Regions from separate parts of the Microbacterium sp. BWT-B31 genome, predicted to be linked through region 1. Evidence: predicted binding sites of a transcription regulator. Region 1 holds the regulator's gene; each other region holds the start of a gene.
What was found. Region 1 encodes HrcA, which represses chaperone genes, less so after heat shock. Its sites were predicted from a motif close to TTNGCACTCGNNNNNNNCGAGTGCNAA; they were not measured.
Positions count from the first base shown of each region.

Region 2: the regulator HrcA is predicted to act here: its motif matches at 1,439-1,465, upstream of groL (chaperonin GroEL).
Region 3: the regulator HrcA is predicted to act here: its motif matches at 1,750-1,776, upstream of groES (co-chaperone GroES).

Region 1 is NZ_JBFECU010000009.1:118,599-121,872, reverse strand. It holds gene AB1K54_RS11180 (DUF1990 family protein) at 1-308, shown strand, start outside; gene hemW (radical SAM family heme chaperone HemW) at 308-1,525, shown strand; gene hrcA (heat-inducible transcriptional repressor HrcA) at 1,577-2,629, shown strand; gene dnaJ (molecular chaperone DnaJ) at 2,683-3,274, shown strand, end outside.
Region 2 is NZ_JBFECU010000015.1:34,675-37,948, forward strand. It holds gene AB1K54_RS14080 (DUF2332 domain-containing protein) at 1-88, shown strand, start outside; gene AB1K54_RS14085 (DUF3263 domain-containing protein) at 98-334, shown strand; gene AB1K54_RS14090 (LytR C-terminal domain-containing protein) at 409-1,005, shown strand; gene AB1K54_RS14095 (cold-shock protein) at 1,153-1,356, shown strand; gene groL (chaperonin GroEL) at 1,503-3,122, shown strand.
Region 3 is NZ_JBFECU010000001.1:372,490-375,763, forward strand. It holds gene AB1K54_RS01605 (Hsp70 family protein) at 1-1,616, opposite strand, end outside; gene groES (co-chaperone GroES) at 1,857-2,153, shown strand; gene rarD (EamA family transporter RarD) at 2,342-3,274, shown strand, end outside.

The sequences.
Region 1 (3,274 bases):
CCGTGCGCCTGGAAGGACGCGTGGGGGGCCTGCATGCGGGCGGTGAGCTGCGGGTGATCTTCGCGGTCGAAGAGGCGCGCCGGGTGGGCTTCGCCCTCGGCACGGTGGGGGACTCGGTCGTCAGCGGCGAGGAGTCCTTCATGATCGACTGGCACGACAGCGACGAGGTGTGGTTCACGGTGCGCGCGTTCGACGCCCCGGTGTCGCTGCTGTACCGCGTCTTCCCGCGCCTGGTGCGCCGCCGCCGCCGTGAGCTGTTCGCGCGCTACCTGCGGGCGATCTCGCCGCTCTATACGACCCCGGCCTGATGGGTTCCGCACTGCCGCTGGGGGAGCCGGCTCCCGCCGACGGCGCGCTTCCCGCAGACCTCGTCATCGATCCGGATGCGCCGTTCGGCGTGTACCTGCACGTGCCGTTCTGCCGTGTGCGGTGCGGGTACTGCGACTTCAACACGTACACGTCGGGCGAGCTGCGCGGGGCGCGCCAGGACGAGTACGCCGACACCCTGCTGCGCGAGGTCGGCCTCGCCCGCGAGGTGCTGGGGGCGAAGGATGCGCTGCGGCCCGCGTCGACGGTGTTCTTCGGCGGTGGCACGCCCACGCTCCTGCCGCCCGGCGACCTGGGGCGCATGCTCGCGGGCGTCCGCGACGCGTTCGGCGTGGCGGCGGGCGCGGAAGTCACGGTCGAGGCGAACCCCGACACGGTGACGGATGCCGCCGCCGCTGAGCTGGCGGCCTCCGGCGTCACCCGTCTTTCGGTGGGCATGCAGTCGGCCGTCCCGCATGTGCTGGCCGCCCTCGACCGCACGCATGATCCGGCGAACGTGCGCTCGGCGGTCGCATCGGCGCGCGCGGCGGGACTGGACGTAAGCGTCGATCTCATCTACGGCGCGCCGGGGGAGTCGCTGGGCGACTGGCGCCGGTCGCTCGAGACCGCGCTCGAACTCGAGCCCGATCACGTCTCGGCGTACGCGCTCATCATCGAGGACGGCACGAAGCTCGCGCGGCAGATCCGCCGTGGCGAGGCGCCGGCGCCCGATGACGACCTGCAGGCCGACATGTACGAGCTCGCCGAGGAGCTGCTCGGCGCGGCGGGCTTCGAGTGGTATGAGGTGTCGAACTGGGCGCGCGGCGCCGAACACCGTTCGCGCCACAACCTCGCCTACTGGCAGGGCACCGACTGGTGGGGCTTCGGCCCGGGCGCGCACAGCCACCTCGCCGGCCTGCGCTTCTGGAACGTCAAGCACCCCGCGGCCTACGCGCAGCGCCTCGCGGCCGGCGAGTCGCCGGCCGCGGCGCGCGAGAGACCGGATGCTGCGGCCCGCGACCTCGAACGGGTGCTGCTGCGCACGCGCATCCGCGAGGGGTATCCCGTGTCGGAGCTGCTCGGCGAGGGGCGCCGCGCGGTCGCCCAGCTGATCGCGGACGGACTCATCGAGGGCCCGGAGGCGGTGCGCGGCCGAGTCGTGCTGACGCTTCGCGGCCGACTCCTGGCCGACGCCGTGGTGCGCGCGCTCACGGCCTGACGCGACTAGAATTGGCACTCACGACATCAGAGTGCCAGGTGGGAGGGGTGAATGGTCAGCGAGCGCGGCCTCCAGGTGCTGAGAGCGATCGTGCAGGACTACGTCGACACCAACGAGCCGGTGGGCAGCAAGACGATCGTCGATCGCCATGCCTTCGGGGTATCGGCGGCGACGATCCGCAACGACATGGCGATGCTCGAAGACGAAGAGCTCATCGTCGCCCCGCACACGTCGTCAGGGCGCATCCCGACCGACAAGGGCTACCGCGTGTTCGTCGACCACCTCGCGACGCTGCGGCCGCTCACCCCGGCGCAGCGCGCGGCGATCTCGTCGTTCCTCGACGGCCCCGGCGACCTCGACGATCTGCTGGTGCGCACGGTGCGCGCGCTCACGCGGCTGACCGGGCAGGTCGCGATCGTCCAGTACCCGTCGTTCGCCCAGGCGAGCCTGTCCCACGTCGAGCTGGTGCAGCTGGGCTCCGGGCGCATGCTCATCATCATCGTGACCGACACCGGCCGCGTGTCGCAGCGCCTCGCCCACGTCCGCGTCGAGTTCGATGGGCCCGACCTGCAGCAGCTGCGCGGCGACGTGTGCGAGGTCGTCGTCGGGCGCTCGGTGCGCGAGGGCGCCCAGCTCGTCGATGAGCGGCTGGCGGCGGCATCCGGCAGGGGCGCCGACGCGATCGCACCTCGAGAGGCGGCGTTCCTCGAGATCCTGCGCGGCGTCGCCGAGGAGCTCGACGAGTTCCGGCAGGACAAGCTCGTGCTCGCCGGGGCGGCCAACCTCGCGCGGCGCGAGTCGGACTTCCGCGGCAGCATCTACCCGATCCTCGAGGCCATCGAGGAGCAGGTGGCGCTGCTGCGGCTCGTCAGCGAGATGGTCGCCGACGATCAGGGGCTGTCCGCCAGCATCGGACGCGAGAACGAGCCGTTCGGGCTGGGCGAGGCATCCGTCGTCGCCAGCGAGTACGACGCGACCGGATCGCTGGCGCGCGTGGGCGTGATGGGCCCGACGCGCATGGACTATCCCACCAACCTCGCGGCGGTCCGAGCCGTCGCGCGCTACCTCACCCGGATGCTGCACGAGGACGACACCGCCCGCTGACGCGGCATCCGTGACGAACGACCCCGCGCCCGCGCGCGGGCAGGAAGGCGATTGTGGCTGACCAGGACCACTACGAAGTGCTCGGCGTCTCGCGAGAGGCGACGACCGACGAGATCAAGAAGGCGTACCGCCGTCTCGCACGCGAGCTCCACCCCGACGTGAACCCGGGCCAGGACGCGTCCGAGCGCTTCAAGCTCGTGACCCACGCCTACGACGTGCTGAGCGACCCCGAGCAGCGGCGGCGCTACGACATGGGCGGCGACTCGCCGTTCGGCGGCGCGGGCGGCTTCAGCGGCTTCAGCGACATCTTCGAGTCGTTCTTCGGCGGCGGGACCGGTCAGCGCGCCGGGCGCCCCCGGTCGCGGCGCGAGCGCGGGCAGGACGCCCTCGTGCGCGTCACACTCGACCTCGGGGATGTCGTGTTCGGCGTGCATCGCGACATCGACGTCGACACGGCGGTCGTGTGCGAGACGTGTCAGGGCTCGTGCTGCCAGCCGGGCACGTCGCCGGTCACATGCGACATCTGCCACGGCTCGGGCAACGTGCAGCGCCAGGTGCGCAGCCTCCTCGGCAACGTCGTCACCAGCCAGCCGTGCAGCGTGTGCCAGGGCTACGGCACGACGATCCCGTACCCGTGCACCACCT
Region 2 (3,274 bases), on a different contig from region 1:
CGCCCTGGACGGCGCTGCGCTGGCCGCGGTCGACCCACTCGGGGCGTGGGTGGCGTGGCGCGCGGGCGGCAGCGCGGCGACGACGTAGCGTGGAACGGTGGCCCTGACCGACCGTGACCGAGCGATCCTCGACTTCGAGGCGGAGTGGCGTCGACACGCCGGCGCGAAGGAGGAGGCCATCCTGGCCGAGCTCGGCATGTCTCCCGCGCGGTACTATCAGCTGCTCGGTCGCCTGATCGACGACGCCGCCGCGCAGGAGCACGACCCGATGCTGGTGGGGCGCCTGCGGCGCATGCGCGACGCGCACCGCGCGCCGCGCGTGGTCGCCCGTTGACCCTTGCGGCGCCGGGTCCCGCGGGAGCGGCGTGCGCGCTGGGATGCTTCAGGGTCGCCGGGTAGCATCGGGGGATGCCGAAAACGACCTACCCGAGGGATCGCTTCGACGAACTTCAGGCGGATTCGAGCCGCGTCGGCGCCCATCGAGCAGAGAACCCCCGCATGCGCGGGTGGGTCGTGTTCCTGTGGGCGGTGCTCGCCACCGTCGTGCTCGTCGTGCTCGGCATCTTCGGCACCCTCATCATGCAGGGGCGCGTCGTGCTCTTCCCCACTCCCGAGCCGACGGTCGAGCCGACACCGGCGGTCACCCCGGTCATCGACACGACCTTCCAGGTGGTCGTGCTCAACGCCACTCCCGAGTCGGGCCTGGCGACCCAGGTGAAGGACGACATCGTCGCCGCGGGCTGGCCGGCCGCCTCGGTGCAGGCCAGCGGCGCCGGGTCGACGGACTTCCCCGAGACGACGGTGTACTACGCCTTCCCAGGCGACGAGGCCGCAGCGGCGGGCCTCGCGGGCGTGATCGGCGGCGCGCGCACGGTGCTCGACGCCACCTATCAGCCGCCGGACGACCCGAACACGCCCGAAGACGAGAGTCAGATGCGACAGCTGGTGGTCGTGCTGGGCCTGGACCGGATCGCTCCTGCGCCCGGCGATACGCCCGCGCCCTGAGCCTGCGGGAAGGGCCGTCGCGGCCGTGTGTTTCAGCGCGGTAAACACTTGGGTTCACCCGTGTCAACAGTGGGCCACCGGACGGAACGGCCCGGCTCTGCGTGCCTACTATTGGGGCCAGTCACCGCGCAGCACAGGAGATTTCGCATGACCCAGGGCACCGTCAAATGGTTCAACGCAGAGAAGGGGTACGGCTTCATCACGGTCGTCGACGGCCAGGATGTGTTCGTCCACTACTCGAGCATCGATATGACCGGGTTCCGCGTTCTCGAAGAGGGCCAGAGGGTCGAGTTCACCGTCGGCACCGGGCAGAAGGGCCCGCAGGCGGAGTCGGTCCGCGTCCTCGCGTAGCCCGATCCGCCGGTTGTGGTCGCCGCGTTTCACCGCGCGCCTCCCGTGGCTTGCACTCCCCATGGGCGAGTGCCAGAATGGATTAGCACTCGGCTTCGTTGAGTGCTAATTCCGTAAGACACACGTCCGGGAGGGACGACACACACATGGCAAAGATCATCGCTTTCGATGAGGAGGCCCGTCGCGGTCTCGAGCGAGGACTCAACATCCTGGCCGACGCCGTCAAGGTGACCCTGGGCCCGCGTGGTCGCAACGTCGTGCTCGAGAAGAAGTGGGGCGCTCCCACGATCACGAACGACGGTGTCTCGATCGCCAAGGAGATCGAGCTCGACGACCCGTACGAGAAGATCGGCGCCGAGCTGGTCAAGGAGGTCGCGAAGAAGACCGACGACGTCGCCGGTGACGGCACGACGACGGCCACCGTCCTCGCCCAGGCACTCGTCAAGGAAGGCCTGCGCAACGTTGCCGCCGGCGCCGACCCGATCAGCCTCAAGCGCGGCATCGAGAAGGCCGTCAAGGCCATCTCCGACGAGCTGCTCGCTTCGGCCAAGGAGGTCGAGACCAAGGAGGAGATCGCCGCGACCGCGTCCATCTCGGCCGCCGACGCCACCATCGGCGAGCTGATCGCCGAGGCGATCGACAAGGTCGGCAAGGAGGGCGTCGTCACCGTCGAGGAGTCGCAGACGTTCGGCACCGAGCTCGAGCTCACCGAGGGAATGCGCTTCGACAAGGGCTTCATCAACCCCTACTTCGTCACGGACCCCGAGCGCCAGGAGGCGGTCTTCGAAGACCCGTACATCCTGATCGCCAACCAGAAGATCTCGAACATCAAGGACCTTCTGCCCGTCGTCGACAAGGTGATCCAGGACGGCAAGGAGCTCGTCATCATCGCCGAGGACGTCGAGGGCGAGGCGCTCGCGACGCTCGTGCTCAACAAGATCCGCGGCATCTTCAAGTCGGCCGCCGTCAAGGCCCCCGGCTTCGGCGACCGCCGCAAGGCCCAGCTGCAGGACATCGCGATCCTCACGGGTGGCCAGGTCATCACCGAGGAGGTCGGTCTCAAGCTCGAGAACGCCACCCTCGACCTGCTCGGCCGTGCGCGCAAGGTCATCATCACCAAGGACGAGACCACGATCGTCGAGGGTGCCGGTGAGGCCGCACAGATCGAGGGTCGCGTGACCCAGATCCGCCGCGAGATCGACAACACCGACAGCGACTACGACCGCGAGAAGCTGCAGGAGCGCCTCGCCAAGCTCGCCGGCGGCGTGGCCGTCATCAAGGCGGGCGCGGCCACCGAGGTCGAGCTCAAGGAGCGCAAGCACCGCATCGAGGACGCCGTCCGCAACGCGAAGGCCGCCGTCGAGGAGGGCATCGTCGCCGGTGGTGGCGTCGCGCTCATCCAGGCGGGCAAGAAGGCGCTCGCTGCGCTCGAGCTCGTCGGTGACGAGGCGACCGGTGCGAACATCGTCCGCGTCGCGATCGAGGCCCCGCTCAAGCAGATCGCGCTCAATGCCGGTCTCGAGCCCGGTGTCGTGGCGAACAAGGTGTCGGAGCTGCCCGCGGGTCACGGCCTCAACGCCGCGACCGGCGAGTACGGCGACCTCTTCGCGCAGGGCATCATCGACCCCGCCAAGGTGACCCGCTCGGCGCTGCAGAACGCCGCGTCGATCGCCGGCCTGTTCCTCACGACCGAGGCCGTCGTCGCCGACAAGCCCGAGAAGGTCGCCGCTCCGGCGGGCGACCCCACGGGTGGCATGGACTTTTGACGCGAGACGGATCAATGCCGCGCAGCGGCGTTGATGCGGCTCGGGTCAAGGTCGAGTAGCCGCCGAAGGCGGCGTATCGAGACCCGGTCCACGCCAAGTCGAACAACGAACGGATGCCCCGGCCCATTGGGTCGGGGCATCCGTCGTTCTCG
Region 3 (3,274 bases), on a different contig from region 1:
TGCTGCTGGCTCGGCGAGGTGCCCCCGGGGCCCTGCGGGTTCGTGGTCGGTCGGGCCGCGGGCCGTTCGGCGGCGGCCTCGGTGCGCGTCTCTGCGACTTCGCGGCGGGGATTGGCCGGCGCGGACGGGGAACTGCGCTCGATCGGCGGAGCCGCCTGATCCTGCGGCTGGGCGGGAGCATCGGCCGCAGGCGCGTCGACGGGCGCGGAGCCTTCCGCCGACGGTGCGGGCGTGGCCGCGTCGAGGGCCTCGGCGAACATGCCGCCGGTCTGCTGGGGGGCGCCGGCGACGACGGCGCCGCCCAGCACGAGCGCGCCTGCGACGGCGAGCGATCCTCCCGCGAGGGCGACCGGGTACCAGCGGTTGCGCTTCGGGGGCGCGATGGGCAGGGGCGCCGGGGCCGGGGCGCCGCTGGCGAGCACCAGTTCGCCGCCGGTCGACTCGAACGCGGCCGCCGCGCCCGGGGCCAGTGGCACGAGGAACCCGATCCGCTCCTCCTGCACCTGCAGCAGGCCGCTGCGCGCGGCGCCGAGCGCGATCGACGATTTGGGGTCGGCGTCGATAGCGATCGGCCGGTCGAATCTCTCCGAGACGCGCTGGGCGACGCGCGGAATGCGCGACGAGCCGCCGATGAGCAGGATCGACGCGAGGTCCTCGGGGTCGACGCGGGCGTCGTCGAACGCCTTCTCGAGCACGTCGAGCGTGCGGTCGATCCAGTCGTCGATCATCGATTCGAATTCGCTTCGGGTCAGCCGCACCGACGTCCGGTCCGAGCCGGTCACGACGGGGATCGTGGCGTCCGAGTCGAACGAGAGCGCTTCCTTCGCGTCGATGCACTCCCGCTGCAGCTGGGCCAGCGCGAGTCGTGACGCGGAGTCGGCGGCATCCACCGAGCCGAGGTCCGCGTCGACGGATGCCAGCACATGGCGCAGCACCGCGCCGTCGAAGTCCGCCCCGCCCAGGTTCTCGATGCCCGCGGCGCGTCCGGCGAGGGTGAACGAGCCGTCTGCCTCCTTGCGCAGCACCGCGCAGTCGAAGGTGCCGCCGCCGAGGTCGTAGACGGCGAGGGTCTCGCCGGGTGCGAGACTTCGCGTCGCCTCGTAGTGGCGGGCTGCCGCCTCGGGTTCGGTGATGAACCCGAACTCGTCGACGCCCGCCTCCAGCAGCGCGGCGCTCACCAGACCGAGGCGGTGGTCGCCCCAGGTCGTCGGATGCGTCAGGATGACGCGTGCCGGAGGCTGCTGCTCGCGCTCGGAGACCTGCGCGACGACGCTCGCGACCGTCTCGGCGTAGAGCTTCTCGGGCGTGATCGCGTACCCGCCGATGTGCAGGGGCACCGGATCGCCGATGCTGCGCTTGAACTCGCGTGCGAGCCGGTCCGGCTGGGTGATGCCGCGCCTTTCGGCCGCGTCCCCGCACAGCAGGTCGCCGTCCTCGGTGATGAACACGACGGTGGCGACGGTGTCGCCACGACGGCCGAGCGGAAAGGAGGCGGCCACCACCGTGCCGTCAGGGCCGAGCCGAGCAGTGGCCGCGGCGATCCGGCTCGTGCCCACGTCGATGGCGATGACGTGTTCCCACGAGCCAGACATGTCGAATTGCACCAAGTCTGACATGTGTGCTTCCCCAAGCCCGCCTCAGCGACCATTCGACGACGACGGTCAGGAGGCGGTTACGCCGCTCATGTTACACCGAGGTTACGTCCGCGTCACGGGTCTCGCTGGCTGAGATTAACCCGCATTGCGCGACCTGGCACTCACGTTGCGAGAGTGCCAGCCAGTTGCCTAGACTGACATCAGCACTCTCAACGTCAGAGTGCTAACGAGTCTTCAGTCTCAAGAAAGAAGAGGTAGACCGTGTCGGTTTCCATCAAGCCGCTCGAGGACCGCATCGTCATCAAGCAGGTCGAGGCCGAGCAGACCACGTCCAGCGGTCTGGTCATCCCTGACACTGCCAAAGAGAAGCCGCAGGAGGGCGAGGTCGTGGCCGTCGGCCCCGGCCGCATCGACGACAACGGCAACCGCATCCCGCTCGACGTGGCCGTCGGCGACCGCGTCATCTACAGCAAGTACGGCGGGACCGAGGTCAAGTTCGGCGGCGACGAGTTCCTGGTGCTGTCGGCTCGCGACGTCCTCGCGGTCGTCGTTCGCTGATACAGCGTCACGCACACGCGTACCGAGAGGGTCGGATGCCTCGGCATCCGGCCCTCTCGTCGTTCCCGGCGATGACGCGGACGGCGGTGCCGGCCGGTGGCAGGGATCGTGCGGACAACGGCAGGGAACAGATGCTCCGTCCGCCCGCGGCGGGTCTGGCCGCGCGCAACGCCGCCTAGGCTGGTTCGGTGAGTTCTGACGTGCGCGGTGCCGAGACATCCGGAGTCGAATCGGATGCCGCAGCCCGCGCGCACGCCGCCCGGGAACGCACCCTCGGTGGCGTGTACGCCTTCACGGCGTACCTGCTGTGGGGCTTTCTGCCGCTGTACTTCCTCGTGCTCGTGCCCACCGGGCCGTGGGAGATCGTGGCATGGCGCATCGTCCTGTCGCTCGCCTTCTGCGCGATCCTGCTCGCCGTGACCCGCACGTGGAAGAACCTGCGGGCGATCCTGCGCAACGGCCGCCTGGTGTGGTGGACGGTGCTCGCCGGCGCCCTGATCTACGTGAACTGGCAGGTGTTCCTCGTCGGAACCCTCACGGAACACGTGATCGAGACGAGCCTCGGGTACTTCATCAACCCGCTCGTCACGGTGCTGCTGGGTGTGCTCGTGCTGCGCGAGCGGGTCACCGTGACGCAGTGGGTGGCGCTCGGGATCGCGGCATCCGCCGTCGTGGTCATCGTCATCGGGTACGGCTCGTTCCCGTGGATCGCGCTGGCGCTTGCGTTCAGCTTCGGCTTCTACGGGCTCGTCAAGAAGCAGATCGGCCCTTCGGTCGACGCCGTCAGCGGGCTCACCCTGGAGTCGCTGTGGCTCACGCCGATCGCCATCGTGCAGCTCGTGATCGTCGGCATGACGACGGGCCTCACGATGGGCCAGGTGAGCGTGGGACACACTGTGCTGCTGCTGTGCGCCGGTGTGGTGACGGCGACGCCGCTGCTCTTCTTCGCCGCCGGCGCTCGACGCACGTCGCTGACGGTGATCGGGCTCATGCAGTTCGTCGCGCCCGTGCTGCAGTTCATCACGGGCGCCTGGATTCTCGGCGAGCCGATGCCGCTGGAGCGCTGGATCGGGTTCGGCCTGGTGTGGCTGGCACTGATCGTGCTCACCGTGAACTCGCTG